One region of the Streptomyces sp. NBC_00690 genome, then DNA from elsewhere that is predicted to be linked to it. Evidence: riboswitches for the same ligand, from Rfam matches in the RefSeq annotation. Region 1 holds a riboswitch; each other region holds the start of a gene.
The links. A riboswitch is a leader RNA that binds a small molecule or an ion and turns the genes downstream of it on or off. The one in region 1 is predicted to bind cyclic di-AMP.
Positions count from the first base shown of each region.

Region 2: it holds a riboswitch for cyclic di-AMP, as region 1 does, so the genes downstream of both, OID54_RS15840 (transglycosylase family protein) here and OID54_RS23160 (C40 family peptidase) in region 1, are expected to answer to the same signal.
Region 3: it holds a riboswitch for cyclic di-AMP, as region 1 does, so the genes downstream of both, OID54_RS28340 (M23 family metallopeptidase) here and OID54_RS23160 (C40 family peptidase) in region 1, are expected to answer to the same signal.
Region 4: it holds a riboswitch for cyclic di-AMP, as region 1 does, so the genes downstream of both, OID54_RS18055 (M23 family metallopeptidase) here and OID54_RS23160 (C40 family peptidase) in region 1, are expected to answer to the same signal.

Region 1 covers NZ_CP109009.1:5,283,374-5,286,574, reverse strand. The annotation lists gene OID54_RS23165 (ABC-F family ATP-binding cassette domain-containing protein) at 1-889, shown strand, start outside; cyclic di-AMP (ydaO/yuaA leader) riboswitch at 1,216-1,380, shown strand; gene OID54_RS23160 (C40 family peptidase) at 1,443-2,519, shown strand; gene OID54_RS23155 (hypothetical protein) at 2,680-3,033, opposite strand.
Region 2 covers NZ_CP109009.1:3,615,579-3,618,779, forward strand. The annotation lists gene OID54_RS15840 (transglycosylase family protein) at 499-1,197, opposite strand; cyclic di-AMP (ydaO/yuaA leader) riboswitch at 1,202-1,375, opposite strand; gene OID54_RS15845 (transglycosylase family protein) at 1,641-2,615, opposite strand; gene OID54_RS15850 (cytochrome P450 family protein) at 2,728-3,201, opposite strand, start outside.
Region 3 covers NZ_CP109009.1:6,462,223-6,465,423, reverse strand. The annotation lists gene OID54_RS28345 (HPr family phosphocarrier protein) at 123-404, shown strand; gene OID54_RS28340 (M23 family metallopeptidase) at 699-1,589, opposite strand; cyclic di-AMP (ydaO/yuaA leader) riboswitch at 1,602-1,764, opposite strand; gene OID54_RS28335 (M16 family metallopeptidase) at 2,013-3,201, opposite strand, start outside.
Region 4 covers NZ_CP109009.1:4,114,845-4,118,045, reverse strand. The annotation lists gene OID54_RS18060 (PP2C family protein-serine/threonine phosphatase) at 1-478, shown strand, start outside; cyclic di-AMP (ydaO/yuaA leader) riboswitch at 961-1,117, shown strand; gene OID54_RS18055 (M23 family metallopeptidase) at 1,129-2,151, shown strand; gene OID54_RS18050 (PrsW family intramembrane metalloprotease) at 2,575-3,201, opposite strand, start outside.

The DNA of each region.
Region 1 (3,201 bases):
CGCACGGGAGAAGAAGGAACTGGACCTGGCGCAGACCCGGCAGGCCCGCAGCGTCCGGTACGGGAAGAAGATGTACGCGGACAACCGGCTGGACAAGACGACGATGCAGGTGAAGAAGCGCTCGGCCCAGGTCGCAGCGGGAAAGGAGCGCGGTGTCCACGAGGAACGGCTGACTGCGGCGCGCGAGCGGTTGGACCGGGCAGAGGCGCTGGTGCGCGAGGAGGCGCCCCTTCGACTCGACCTGCCCGCCACGACCGTGCACCCGGGGCGCGCGGTGCTGAGTCTGCGGAGCGTACAACTGCGTACGGGTGCGGTCATCGACACCGTGGATGTCCACGGACCGCAGCGCATCGCCCTGCTCGGCGGCAACGGCGCGGGGAAGACGACGCTGTTGCGCACCATCAGCGGGCGGCTCGCCCCGGTCGGGGACGGGGCGTCGGACGCGGTGTCCGTACGCGTACCGATGCGGTATCTGCCGCAGCGCCTGGACGTCCTCGACGACGACCGCACGATCGCCCAGAACGTGACCCGGTTGGCTCCCACCGCGAACGACAACGAGATCCGGGCCCAACTGGCTCGATTCCTCTTCCGTGGAGCCCGGGCCGAACAGCGGGTGGGAACGCTCTCCGGGGGTGAGCGGTTCCGTGCCACGTTGGCCGCACTCCTCCTGGCCGACCCCGCTCCGCAGTTGCTCATGCTCGACGAGCCCACGAACAGCCTGGACCTGGCCAGCGTCACCCAGCTCACCCAGGCGCTGGCCGGCTATCGCGGCGCGTTGATCGTCGCCAGTCATGACCGGGCGTTCCTCCAGGAGTTGGGGATCACCCGCTGGTGGACCTTGGACGAGGAAGGACTGGCCGAGGGGCATCCCGAGGAACCAGCGGGCTGACCGGGGAATCGAGGGACTCGCCGAACGCCCCGGCAGCCTAGGCGGTTCGGCTTGAACTGCTCCCGAGCACGTCAGCGGGTGCCCTGGCCTGATCCGGCCGCTGGTCGGAGCACGGCAGCCTGCGCAAATGCCACAGAAGGCCAGGTTCGGTCACACGTGGAACTCGTACAGATGCGAAAGGTAATCATCCGAGCTCGACGGCACACCGAATGAAAAGGTCACGAAAATGTATCGGACAAATCGAACACCAATCTTCACAGCAGCCACACGGTTTGGCTAGCGTGCTGGCTCAGGCAGCCCGCACCACTGCGGCGACCCACGCCGATCGGGCAGCCACGCCGAATTCGGTCTCCACCCCCATGGGAGACGGGAACCGGGGAACCACCGTGCAGCACCGGGGTGAATCGGGCCTGTTCGTGCGCAGGCCCGTAGGGCTCTTCCGTCCGCCCGAACCCGACAGCTAACCCGGTAGGCGGCCTACGGAAGAAGGAGATGCCGGCCCTTGGTGTCGCATCGCAAGGCCCGAAGTCGCAAAGCAAATCCCTCACCTGCCGTGGGACTCACCACGGCGGCCATCGCGTCCGTCGGACTCCTCCCGGCGCAGGACGCACAGGCGGCGGATGACCGGACGCCCTCCGTGGAGGAAGTCCAACAGAAGATCGGCGCCCTGTACCGGAAGGCCGGTACAGGGACGCCGCCGCGGGGAGCAGCCCAGCAGGCAGCCGCCGAAGAGCGCCGCGAGGTCGAGGAGTTGCGGTCCGCCTACGCCCGACGCGCGGAACGCCTCAGGCAGACGGGCAGAGCCCTGGGATCCTCGGAGGAACAGCCTCGCGCGAAGCCGTCGGCCCCGACCGAGGAGCCGACCGCCCCGGGCGGTACCCCGCCCGAAGACGATCGGAGAGCGCCGCTGAAGGCGGCGGTCAACGCCCAACACGGCGCAATCGCCGATCGAGCGGTTCAGCGAGCCGCATTCGCCGAACCACCGTCCGAGGCGGGTAGGCCCACTTCGCTCCCCCGCTCGCCGAGCTTCCTCCGCACGGGAAAGCAGCAGGTGCAGTCGAAGCTGATCCAGGCGCGCTCCGTGCTGTGGCGGGGAGATGCGGAGGCCAGAGCGCGATTCGCGGCCGTCGAGCAGGAGATGGCGGCCGAGGCATGGCGGATCACCCAGGAGGAGGCCAGACACACGGCGATGGCCCGGGCCGCGGAGGAGGCGGAACTGAAGCGGCTGGAGCGGGAGCGCCAGAAGCATCCGGGCTCGCCCTGGGGCGCGGCTCTTGCCGAAGGGGTGCTCGCCTTCGTCCGGGCCCAGTTGGGGAAGCCCTATGTGCGGGGTGCGACGGGGCCGCGTTCTTATGACTGCTCGGGGCTGACACGGGCGGCCTGGAGGGCGGCCGGGGTGGATCTCCCTCGTACCGCCCGGGAGCAGGCGCATGCCGGGCGGCAGGTGGACATGGGCGGGCTACGCCCCGGTGACCTGGTCTTCTTCTATGACGACAGCAGCCATGTCGGCATCTCTATCGGCGGCGACAGAATGATCCACGCGCCGCAACCGGGCGTGGACAACCATGTGGAAGTGCGTGAGGAGTCGATCTACACGATGCCGATCCGGGGGATCGTCCGACCTGCCTGACATCTGACGGCTCCGCCCCGTGCGGACTCCCCCTCAGCGCGCAGTCCCGGCTGAACACACCTCGTGGACCAGTCTGTTCGCCCCGTACGGATCGACCTTCGGGTCGGCCCCACGGGGCGGGCGGGCCGGGCGGCGCGATGGGACCGTCCTGTCGTGGGCGTCAGGTCCAGACGGTGGCGATGAAGATGTTCGCGACCGTCAGTCCACCGACCGCGGCGAACAGCCCCTTCTCGACATTCTCCTCGTCCCGCTTGACGTACACCAGGCCCAGGATCACGACCAGCACCGCCATCTTGATGCCGATCTTGATGTTGTTCACCGTCTGGTCGTCGGCCTGGTTGAGGCCCACCAGTGCGACGCCGGTGACCAGCATCGTCAGCGCCCCGTGCAGCATGGCCGGGTTGAAACGGGCAGTACCGGCAGATATCGCCTTCATCTGCGTCAGAAATCCGCCCAGCAGAGAAGCGATGCCGATGATGTGCAGCGCCACGAAGACATTGATGAGTGCTTCCATGGGGCGGAGCCTAACCCTCCCCATATCACCACCCTCAGGCCAGGTGTGCCTCATTCGCCGCATCGGTCACAGGGGTACGAAGTGGGTCACACCTCCCGCGGGAACCCCTTCAGAAATCAACGCGAGCTGTACACCTTCCACCACATTCGGTCGATAGCACTCCACTAC
Region 2 (3,201 bases), 1.7 Mb from region 1:
TCCACACGGTCGTGCGCAGGGCTCGGGGGAACTGCTCGGCCTGTATGAACTGCTCGGCCTGGAATCCCGTATGAGCGGCCCGCCCGCCCCGGCATGGGTGGGGACGGCATGGCTGGAGATATGGAGAACCCCGGGCCGGCGCACTTGGGGGGGAAGTGCACCGACCCGGGGTGGTTCGGGCCCCGGGGGAAGGGCCGAAGGGCGGCTCGACCGAGGGCGCAGGGTGTGGGGGCGATCGGCCAGGAGAAGGCGGCCGGCCGGTCCTACGACACCCGGCGAACTGCCGGGGTGGGCGGCGGGTCCGGTGCCGATCCCGGGGGGAGATGGATCGGCGCGGAACCCGGGCCCTCGTGCTCGGGGGCTCCACCGAAGTGGTCCGAGCACAAGGTGCGGGTGGCCCGAGGGGGCTTCGGTCGGTCCGAGCGACCTCGTGGGGGCTCGGTCGACGATCGGCCCGACCGGGAAGTCAGCTCAGGGCGCACCCGTTCCCGTTGGGGCTCAGCCCAGGTGGAGCTGCTGGCCCACGTAGATGACGTCGGCGTCGCTGATGACGTCCTTGTTGAGCTCGTAGAGCTTCTCCCAGCCGCCTTCGACCTGCTCGGCGTCCGCGATCTTGCTCAGGGTGTCGCCGGCCTTGACCTGGTACTCGCCGTCACCCTTCTGGAAGCCCTTGGCCTTGGCGGGGGCCTCGGCGCGCTCGGAGCGGGTGGTGGGGACCTCGCCGCGCTGCGGCTGGGCCTGCTCCTGCTTCGGCTCGGCCTTGGGCGCCTGCTTCTTGGGCTCGGCCTTGGGCTGCGGGGCCTCGGCCGCGCCGCCACCGTACGCAGCGTTGGACAGGCCGACGCCACAGGACGGCCATGCGCCCTTGCCCTGGCCGTCGAGGACCTTCTCGGCGATCTCGATCTGCTGGGACTTGGACGCCTGGTCGGCGGTGGAGGCGTACTTCGTGCCGCCGAACGCCGCCCAGGTGGAGGCGGAGAACTGGAGGCCGCCGTAGTAGCCGTTGCCGGTGTTGATGGACCAGTTGCCGCCGGACTCGCACTGGGCGACCTTGTCCCACTCGGAAGCGGTGGCGGCGCTGGCGGACGTGGCGCCCATCAGCGGGGCGGCCACGGCGACACCGGTGACACCGGCGAGCGCCATGAGTCGGCTGGCCTTGCTGGGGCGGCGGTGCTTCGCCTTGCTCGAAAACAGCATGGAGTCTTCTCCTCACCGACGCCTACGAGGTGAGCTGTCGGGTTCGGGCCTAGTGAGTTGCCCGGCCGTGCGTCCTTGCGCACGGCTTCACCCCTAGCCGGTTCCCACCGTCGTCTCCAACGGCCTTCACCGGCACTTACCTTGGGTCCCCCGCTCCTGCCTTCGGCGCTCTACGCGACGAGTTCTCCCCCCGACCGACGGCAGGATTCGGCGTGACGGTCGACGGTGCCCGCGGTGGCGAGCGGTTCAGACCGTAGGCATGACTCTCCCCGATGTTCAAAGTCGAACATCGGGGAGAAATCGCCCATCTCGCCAAGGATGCGGTTTACATTTCCGCAGGTCAGGCGCGGAACTCAGGATTCCGGCAGGCCGGGTGAGCGAACTACGGCAAAGAGACGCTTGTCTCACTTCGTCAAAATGGGACAAACGATAGCTAACAGCCGCTACTTTGCGGCGAGGTCGAGGCTCTGACCAGGGTGGATGAGATCGGGTTCGTCGCCGACCGTCTCCTTGTTGGCCTCGTAGAGCGCGGGCCAGCCACCGGGCAACTCGTTCTTCTCGGCGATGACCCAGAGGTTGTCGCCGGCCTGCACGGTGTACGAGCCGGGAGAGGCACTGGCCGTGCCGGGCTGCTCGGGGGTCGTGGCGCCCACGTCCGTGGTGCCGAGGTCCGAGCGGGCGTCCTCGCCCCGGGAGGGATGGGCGCTGCCGGTCTCCCGCGGCGTCCCGGCGTCGCCGACCGGCTCGGTCGGCGACGCCGAGCCCGTCGATTCGGCGGTGGCGGAAGCGGCGGGCTTGGACTCCGTCGACGCCTCGCCACGGTGCTTGCCCGTGGCGTCGGCCGGCTGCTTCGGGCTGGACTGCGGCGACGCCTTCCCGGAACTGCTCGGGGTGCCCTTCGCCGGGGCCGGGGTCTTCGCCGGAGCCTTGGCGGGAGTGGTGCCGGTCGAAGCGGACGGCTTCGGGATCTCCGTGGGCTCCGCCGAGGGCTTCGGCTCCCCTGCGGGCTTCGCCGGAGCGGTGGCCGCCTCGGTGGGGTCGAGGGCCACCTCGACCCCGGCGAGGGTCGCGCACGCCCTCCAGGGCCGAATGCCCTCGGAGTCGACGACCTTCTCCGCGATGGCCTTCTGCTGCGCGGGGGTGGCGAGGTCCGCACGGGAGGCGTACTGCGTCCCGCCGAACGCCTTCCAGGTCTCCTGTGACATCTGGAGACCGCCATAGAAGCCGTTGCCGGTGTCCGCGCTCCACAGGCCCCCGGTCTCACACTCCGCGACCTTGTCCCACGCGGTGGCTTCGACTGCCGACGCCGAAGTTGCGCCGAGGAGCGGGATCGCGATGGCGGATCCCGTCACCCCGGCGGCGACGACGAGTGCAGGAGCCTGACGGGGTCGGCGATGTCGACCATTCCCGGAGAGCATGCGGTTGCCTTTCGCGAGACTGCTGAGGACGCGCAGAACGTAGCCGCACTCGAACGTCTGTCACAAGTCGATGCAGCTGAGATTACGTCAATGTCACGTTTTTGACGGCCCGTCAGATGTTTCGGGATGTGAACTGAACGGGAAGGGTTCGCAGCCCACGCATGATGAGACCCCCACGCCAGCGCAAATCTGACGAATCCACGGCGAGTTGCAGATCGGGCAGCCTGCGCAGCAGTGTGGCGATCGCGGTTTGGGCCTCAAGTCGAGCGAGCGGCGCACCGAGGCAGTAGTGGATGCCGTGGCCGTATCCGAGGTGCTGATTGTCACGTCGAGAAAGATCGAGGACGTTCGGCTCCGCGAACCGCTCCGGGTCCCGATCAGCCGCTGCAAGCACCACCAACACGGGGTCGCCCGCGCCAATCCGCTTGCCACCGAGCTCAAGTGACTCGGTGGCGAATCGCCAGGTGGCGAGCTCCACGGGTCCGTCGTATCGGAGGAGCTCCTCAACTCCGGTTTCCAACAGTCCGGTTTCGCCCGCGGCAAGGGAGGTCTGGAGGCGCTCGCGTTGCTCGGGGTGGCGCAGTAG
Region 3 (3,201 bases), 1.2 Mb from region 1:
GGGATTTATCCCGCCCTGTGCCGCTGACCTGGGGGCACGCGCCACAGGTCGGGATGCCGGCTCCCGGAGGGACCAGCGTGAGAGACTGGTCTAGACAACCGTTGAATTCGAAGGGCAACACCATGGCTGAGCGCCGCGTCAACGTCGGCTGGGCCGAGGGCCTTCACGCCCGTCCCGCCTCCATCTTCGTCCGTGCCGCCACGGCCTCCGGCGTCCCCGTGACGATCGCCAAGGTCGATGACACCCCGGTCAATGCCGCCTCCATGCTCGCCGTCCTCGGGCTGGGCGCGCAGGGCGGCGAGGAGATCGTCCTCGCTTCCGACGCACCCGGCGCTGACGAAGCGCTCGACCGACTGGCGAAGCTGGTGGCCGAGGGCCTGGACGAGCTTCCCGAGACGGTCTGACCCGGCACTCGTCCGAACCCCCGGCGCTCGCGGGTCAGGCACCCCACCGGACCGACGCACTCCGCGGACGACCCTCCGCGGTACCGACCCCTTGGCGACACCGGCCCTCAGGGTCGGACGCAACAAAGCCGCGGCATCCCCGGATCGGGGAGGCCGCGGCTTTCTGTGCTTGTGGATGCCTTGAGACATCAGATCCAGCCGAGGGCTCAGGGCCCCGTGGGATTCCGTCGGTAGGCGCTGGCGCCTACCTCGCCCGCACTGACGACCGCTCGCCGGCCGCCAGCGCGGCCCGGTTCAGATCTTCACACCGTGGGCGCGCAGATACGCGAGCGGATTGACGTCCGACCCGTAGTCCGCGCTCGTCCGGGCCTCGAAGTGCAGATGCGCCCCCGTGGAATTGCCGGTGGAGCCGGCGCGGCCGAGTTGGTCACCCGGCATCACGCTCCGACCGACGGAGACACTCAGCGACGACAAGTGCCCGTACTGCGTGTACGAACCGTCGTTCATCTTGAGGACGACGTTGTAGCCGTACGCCCCGCCCCAGCCCGCTTCGACGACCGTGCCCGCGCCCACCGCCACCACCGGGGTCCCCGTGGAGGCGTGGAAGTCGATGCCGGAGTGGCTGCCGGATGACCACTGCGAGCCACCCGCACGGTAGTCCGTGGTGACGTGGGATCCGGCGATCGGCAGCCGGTAGGCGTTCAAGCGCTGGCGCTCGGCCTCACGGGCCGCACGCTCCTTGGCCTCGCGTATCTCGTTGGCGCGGGCCTCGGCCTTGCGCCGGGCCTCCGCAGCCGCCTCCATCCGGGCCAGTGCCTCGCGCTTTTGGATGACGGCCTGGTCGGCGACCTCGTCCGACAAGGACTGCGCGGACAGCATCTGGGCCGTCAGGGTGTGCTGGGTACGCGCCGTCTGAACGATGGTCGAGCCGGTCACGGCCGCATCCATCGTCACCGGGGTGGCACCCGCGGTGGTGCCTTCAGCGCTCTCGGTGCTATCGGGGCTATCGGGGGTGGCGACCGAGCCGGCATCGGCGGCAAAGCTGTCATCGGTGGCCAGGGCCGGACCTGCCAGGGTCCCGACGACTCCGGTGGTGGCGAGGGCCGCGGCGGAGGCGAATCCCGCACTCGTACGCGTCTTGCGGCCCGGGGCACGGTGTCTCCCGGTGGAACGGGCGAGCGCCATGTAGAGGCTGGTCCTTTCCTTCCTTCTCGCCTACCGGGTTAGCTGACGGGTTCGGAGCAGGAAGGTCTCCTACGAGTCCCTCCGCACGGTGGCGAAGGCACCCGATTCACCCCAAGGGACCTGGGTCCCCGGCTCCCCAGACTCGCGTCTGACGGGGACTCGGCGATGACTGTCCGTGCCGCGGATGCGGCGTACTGCCCGCGAACAGCCGCACTGACGCTAAGCGGACGGACCGCCAGGCGCCAAACAGACCGGCATTTTTGTTGCCCACGCCACAGTCGAGACGGTGGCCTTCCCCGTAAAACGGACAGGTTTCCTTCCTGTTCGGGTCGCTCGCACTCCCGGGACACGGCGGGGCCCCGGCGCCAGCTGGCTACCGGGGCCCTGCAGCAGACGGCAGGCCGTCCGACCGGAAGCGGTCAATCAGCCCGCCACCACGGTCACTTCTCCGATGCCGAGAGCCCGCACCGGCTCCTCGATCTGCGCGGCATCGCCCACCAGGACCGTGACCAGCCGGTCCTGGGGGAAGGCGTTGACCACGGCGGCGGTCGCCTCCACGGTGCCCGTCTGGGCGAGCCGCAGATACAACTGGGCCTGGTAGTCATCCGCGAGGTGCTGCTCCACCTGGTCGGCGAGCGTGCTCGCCACGGAAGCCGCGGTCTCGTACTTCAGCGGAGCCACCCCGACCAGGTTCTGGACGGCGACATCGCGCTCGGCGTCCGTCAGGCCCTCGGCAGCGAGGGTGCGCAGCACCTTCCACAGATCGTCGAGCGCCGGCCCGGTGTTGGGCGTGTCCACCGAGCCGCTGATGCCCAGCAGGGACGCACCCGTCCCGTCGGCGGTCGACCGCAGGACCTGCCCGAAGGCCCTGACGCCGTACGTGTAGCCCTTCTCCTCCCGCAGCACCCGGTCCAGGCGCGAGGTGAGGGTGCCGCCCAGGCAGTACGTACCGAGGACCTGCGCCGGCCACACCCGGTCGTGCCGGTCCGCGCCGACCCGGCCGATCAGCAGTTGCGTCTGCACGGCACCGGGCCGGTCCACGATGACGACCCGGCCGCGGTCATCGCCGGTGATCGCGGGGACGGGACGGGGCGCGCCGCTGTCGCCCGACCAGTCGCCGAGGGTTTCGGCGAGCACGGCGTCGACATCGACGTCGGTGAGGTCACCGACGACCACCGCGGTGGCGGTGGCGGGTCGCACGTGCGCATCGAAGAAGGCGCGCACGGCCGCGGAGTCGATCCGGGAGACCGTCTCCTCGGTGCCGAGCCGAGGACGCGAGATGCGCAGCGTGGCCGGGAAGAGCTGCTTGTACAGCTCCTTGGCCGCCCGTCGGCCCGGGTTGGCCGACTCGTGCGGGATCTCGTCCAGGCGGTTGCGTACCAGCCGCTCGATCTCGCTGTCGGCGAACGCAGGCGCGCGCAGGGCCTCCGCGAGCAGCCCCAGCGCCTTCAGCAACCGGGACACGGGCACTTCCAGGGAAACCCGGACCCCGGCGTGGTCCGCGTGGGCGTCCAGCGTGGCGCCGCAGCGCTCCAACTCGGCCGCGAACTCCTCGGCCGAACGCTTGTCGGTGCCCTCCGACAGGGCGCGCGCCATGATGGTGGCCACGCCG
Region 4 (3,201 bases), 1.2 Mb from region 1:
CGAGGCGAACCGCCGGGAGAGCCTCGATGCCAAGGAGACGTTCACCACGGCGGTGCTGGCGGAGATCCCGCGCGGGGGCGGCATCGTCCGGATGGTGAACCGAGGGCACCCCGAGCCGTTGATGCTGTACGCCGACGGCCTGCTGGAAGGGCTCCCGCCGACCGAGCCGGCCCTTCCGCTGTCGATGGGCGATCTGGGGTCCTGGCCCGATCGGGCGGAGGAGTACCCGTTGCCGCCGGGGGCGACCCTGCTGCTCTACACCGACGGTCTCTCCGAGGCACGAAACGGGGCAGGAACGTTCTACGACCCCGCCGTATGGCTGGCGGGACGGCAGTTCGTCGGCCCGGGGGAACTGCTCGACGCGCTCCTCGACGACGTCCGTAGACACACCGGAGGCGGCAGCTTCGACGATATGGCCCTGCTGGCGCTGGCCCGGCCGGCGGAAGGCGGCGCGGTACGGCGGGGGCGTGGCCCCTGAGGCCCGGGGCCAGGGCCGAGGGGCCCGGGGCCACGGCTGAGGGCCGGGTGGCTGTGGAAGCCCCCTCTCGGCCCTTGGACGCGACCGGCGCGTCGGTTCGGTCAGGGTGACCGCTCGGCGCGACTCGGTTCTACCCGGTGTCGCCGGTCGCGCGTCGCTGCTCGGTGTGGCTTGATGTGGCTCGGTTTCGACTTGCTGACGGGTCGCCCGTTGGGTTGTTTCCGGTGACTCTGGGAAGAGGCACCACGAGCCCACGCACTCTCCGTAGTTGAAGGGGAGCCCTGCGCATAACATTTGACGAACCGTCAGGGGTGTGACGCACGCCTTGTCCCGTTCAAGTCGCCCGAATCCGGCCGCTTGTGTCCGGGTAAGTCTGTGGCAAAGAGATTAAAGATCACTCAGAACAGCTTGGAATAAAGTCCTGGTGTCTATTAACGTTCGATAACGCAGCGCGGTCGTCCCAGCCGTCGTCAGGACGGCGCCGTGCTCATGCGCCGAATTCCGCAAGGGAACCGGGGAACCACTAATTGGGGTGAATCGGGCATATTCTGCCGTGCAGTTCGCGGTCGATGACGCTCGTAGGAGACCTTCCTGCTCCGAACCCGTCAGCTAACCCGGTAGGCGAGAAGGAAGGAAAGGAGCACGCCTCAGTGGCGTCTAATAGTCCTGCCCCGGAAGCACCGTTCAAATCCGGAATCTTCAGCGAAGAGGGTGCAGCCCGCTCCACCGGCGAGTGGAACCCCACCGCGGAGACCATCCGGCCGCGCGGTCGCCACAAGCACCGGGTCATGAAGCAGCGGGGCGGATTCGCCCGTAGCTCCACGGTGCTCGGGGTCGGTGTGATCGCGGCTGTCGGTGCCGGTGGCATGGCCACCGCCCAGAACAAGCCCGCGGTCTCCATATCGCTTCCCGACGCCATCACCGAGAGCCTTCCCGACTCCCTGAGCTCCGAGGACGCTCCGGAGGTCGATGAGTCCGCCTCCTACGCGGCGATGGGGCTCGCAGGCCAGGAGGTCAGCACAGGGCAGGCCGGTGCCGGAGAGGCACTGCGCTCCCGCATCCTCCAGCAGGCCGAGCAGCAGCAGGCGAGCGCCGATGCTGCGGCCAAGCTCGCCGCCGAGAAGGCCGCCGCGGCGAAGGCCGCACAGGATGCGAAGAAGGCCGAGGAACTCGCGGAGAAGAAGGCCGCGAAGAAGGCGGCTGATGCGAAGAAGAAGGCCGAAGCAGAAGCCAAGGAGAAGGCCGAGGCCGAGCGCCTGGCCAAGTTGGCCAAGAGTTTCTCGCTCCCCCTCTCCTCGTACACGATCACGGCCCGCTACGGCCAGTCCGGTCCGATGTGGTCCTCGGGCCAGCACACCGGCCTTGACCTCGCGGCCTCGACGGGCACTCCCCTCAAGGCTGTCACCAGCGGAACCATCAAGTCGGCCGGCTGGTCCAACTCGTACGGCTACAACGTCATCCTCAAGCTGAACGACGGCACCGAGGTCATGTACGCGCACATGTCGTCCATGAGCGTGAGCGCCGGCGCGAAGGTGAGCACGGGCCAGATGATCGGCCGGGTCGGCGCGACCGGCAATGCCAGCGCCGCGCATCTGCACCTTGAGGTCAAGACCCCCGGTGGGTCGGGTATCGACCCGCTGTCCTGGCTGCGCGGCAAGGGCCTGACGATCTGAGCCAGCGCTTGCGGTGACCATGTCCGTGTCCGTGTCGGTGTCTACGGGGGAACGCCCCGTGGACACCGACAGGTTCGAAGATCTGACCTGGTGCCGAGCCGCCCGGTGGGCGCTGTCAGCCCTAGTGGGGCACTAGGTCCTCTCAAGCTCCCTGCGCCATCCTGAAGGCGCACACACCGGCTTGCCCAGCCGGTACCCAAACTCCGGCAGCCCTGGCGCACACCCCCCGACGCCAGGGCTGCCGGTCTTTTCGTCAGCGGGCACTGGCACCGCACCTCTTCTTCCGAGCGGACGGTCTGGCTCCCTTGGTGCCCGAGCCGGTTGGCCACAGCGGCGTCATCGTCGGCGTCGGCATTGTCGGACGCGGTGTCAGTGGAGTTGGCAGTGCCAGTGGCAGCCGCAATGGCGGGGCGCGCGTTGCCATCAGCCGCGATAGGGGTTGTAGCCCTCGTAGTCGCGGTGCGGCGGTGGCACCCACACCTTGCCCGTCGCCCGCGCCGCATGGGTCAGCGCCGGACTCGCCACCGCCTTGCGCTCCCACATGTGGTGCAACAACTCCTGTTCACGGGCGATGAAGTCGGCACCCGCCGTGCCCCGCCTCGCCCGATGGCGCAAGAACGCCAACGATGTCGCGAACCGCTGGTACTCCGCGACCGCATGTGCCGCAGCCGGGCCTTGAGCACGTCGGGCGACGTTCCGTGCCATGCCGCGCGCCTTCATGGAAGCCAGTGCGAGCGGTTCAGCGGGCGCGAGCCAACCGGCCGTCGCATAGGCGGGCAGTTCGGTGGCGATGGTGCGCAGTTCCCGTTGACGCGTCCAGATCGTCAGCCAGGTCAGCAACCCGAAGGCGGGCACCATGAACGCGCCGTAGACGGCGTAGAAGCCCCACGGTCCGAAGAGGGAGGCCGAACCGTTCCACAGGGCGTGCACTCCCATCGAGAGGGCGAGTCCCACCAGGGGCAGCGCGATGCGCCGTATTCGCTGGCGGCGGGTGGCGAGGGCGGCCATGCCGAAGCCGATGCCGGTCAGCACCGTGAACAGGGGATGGGC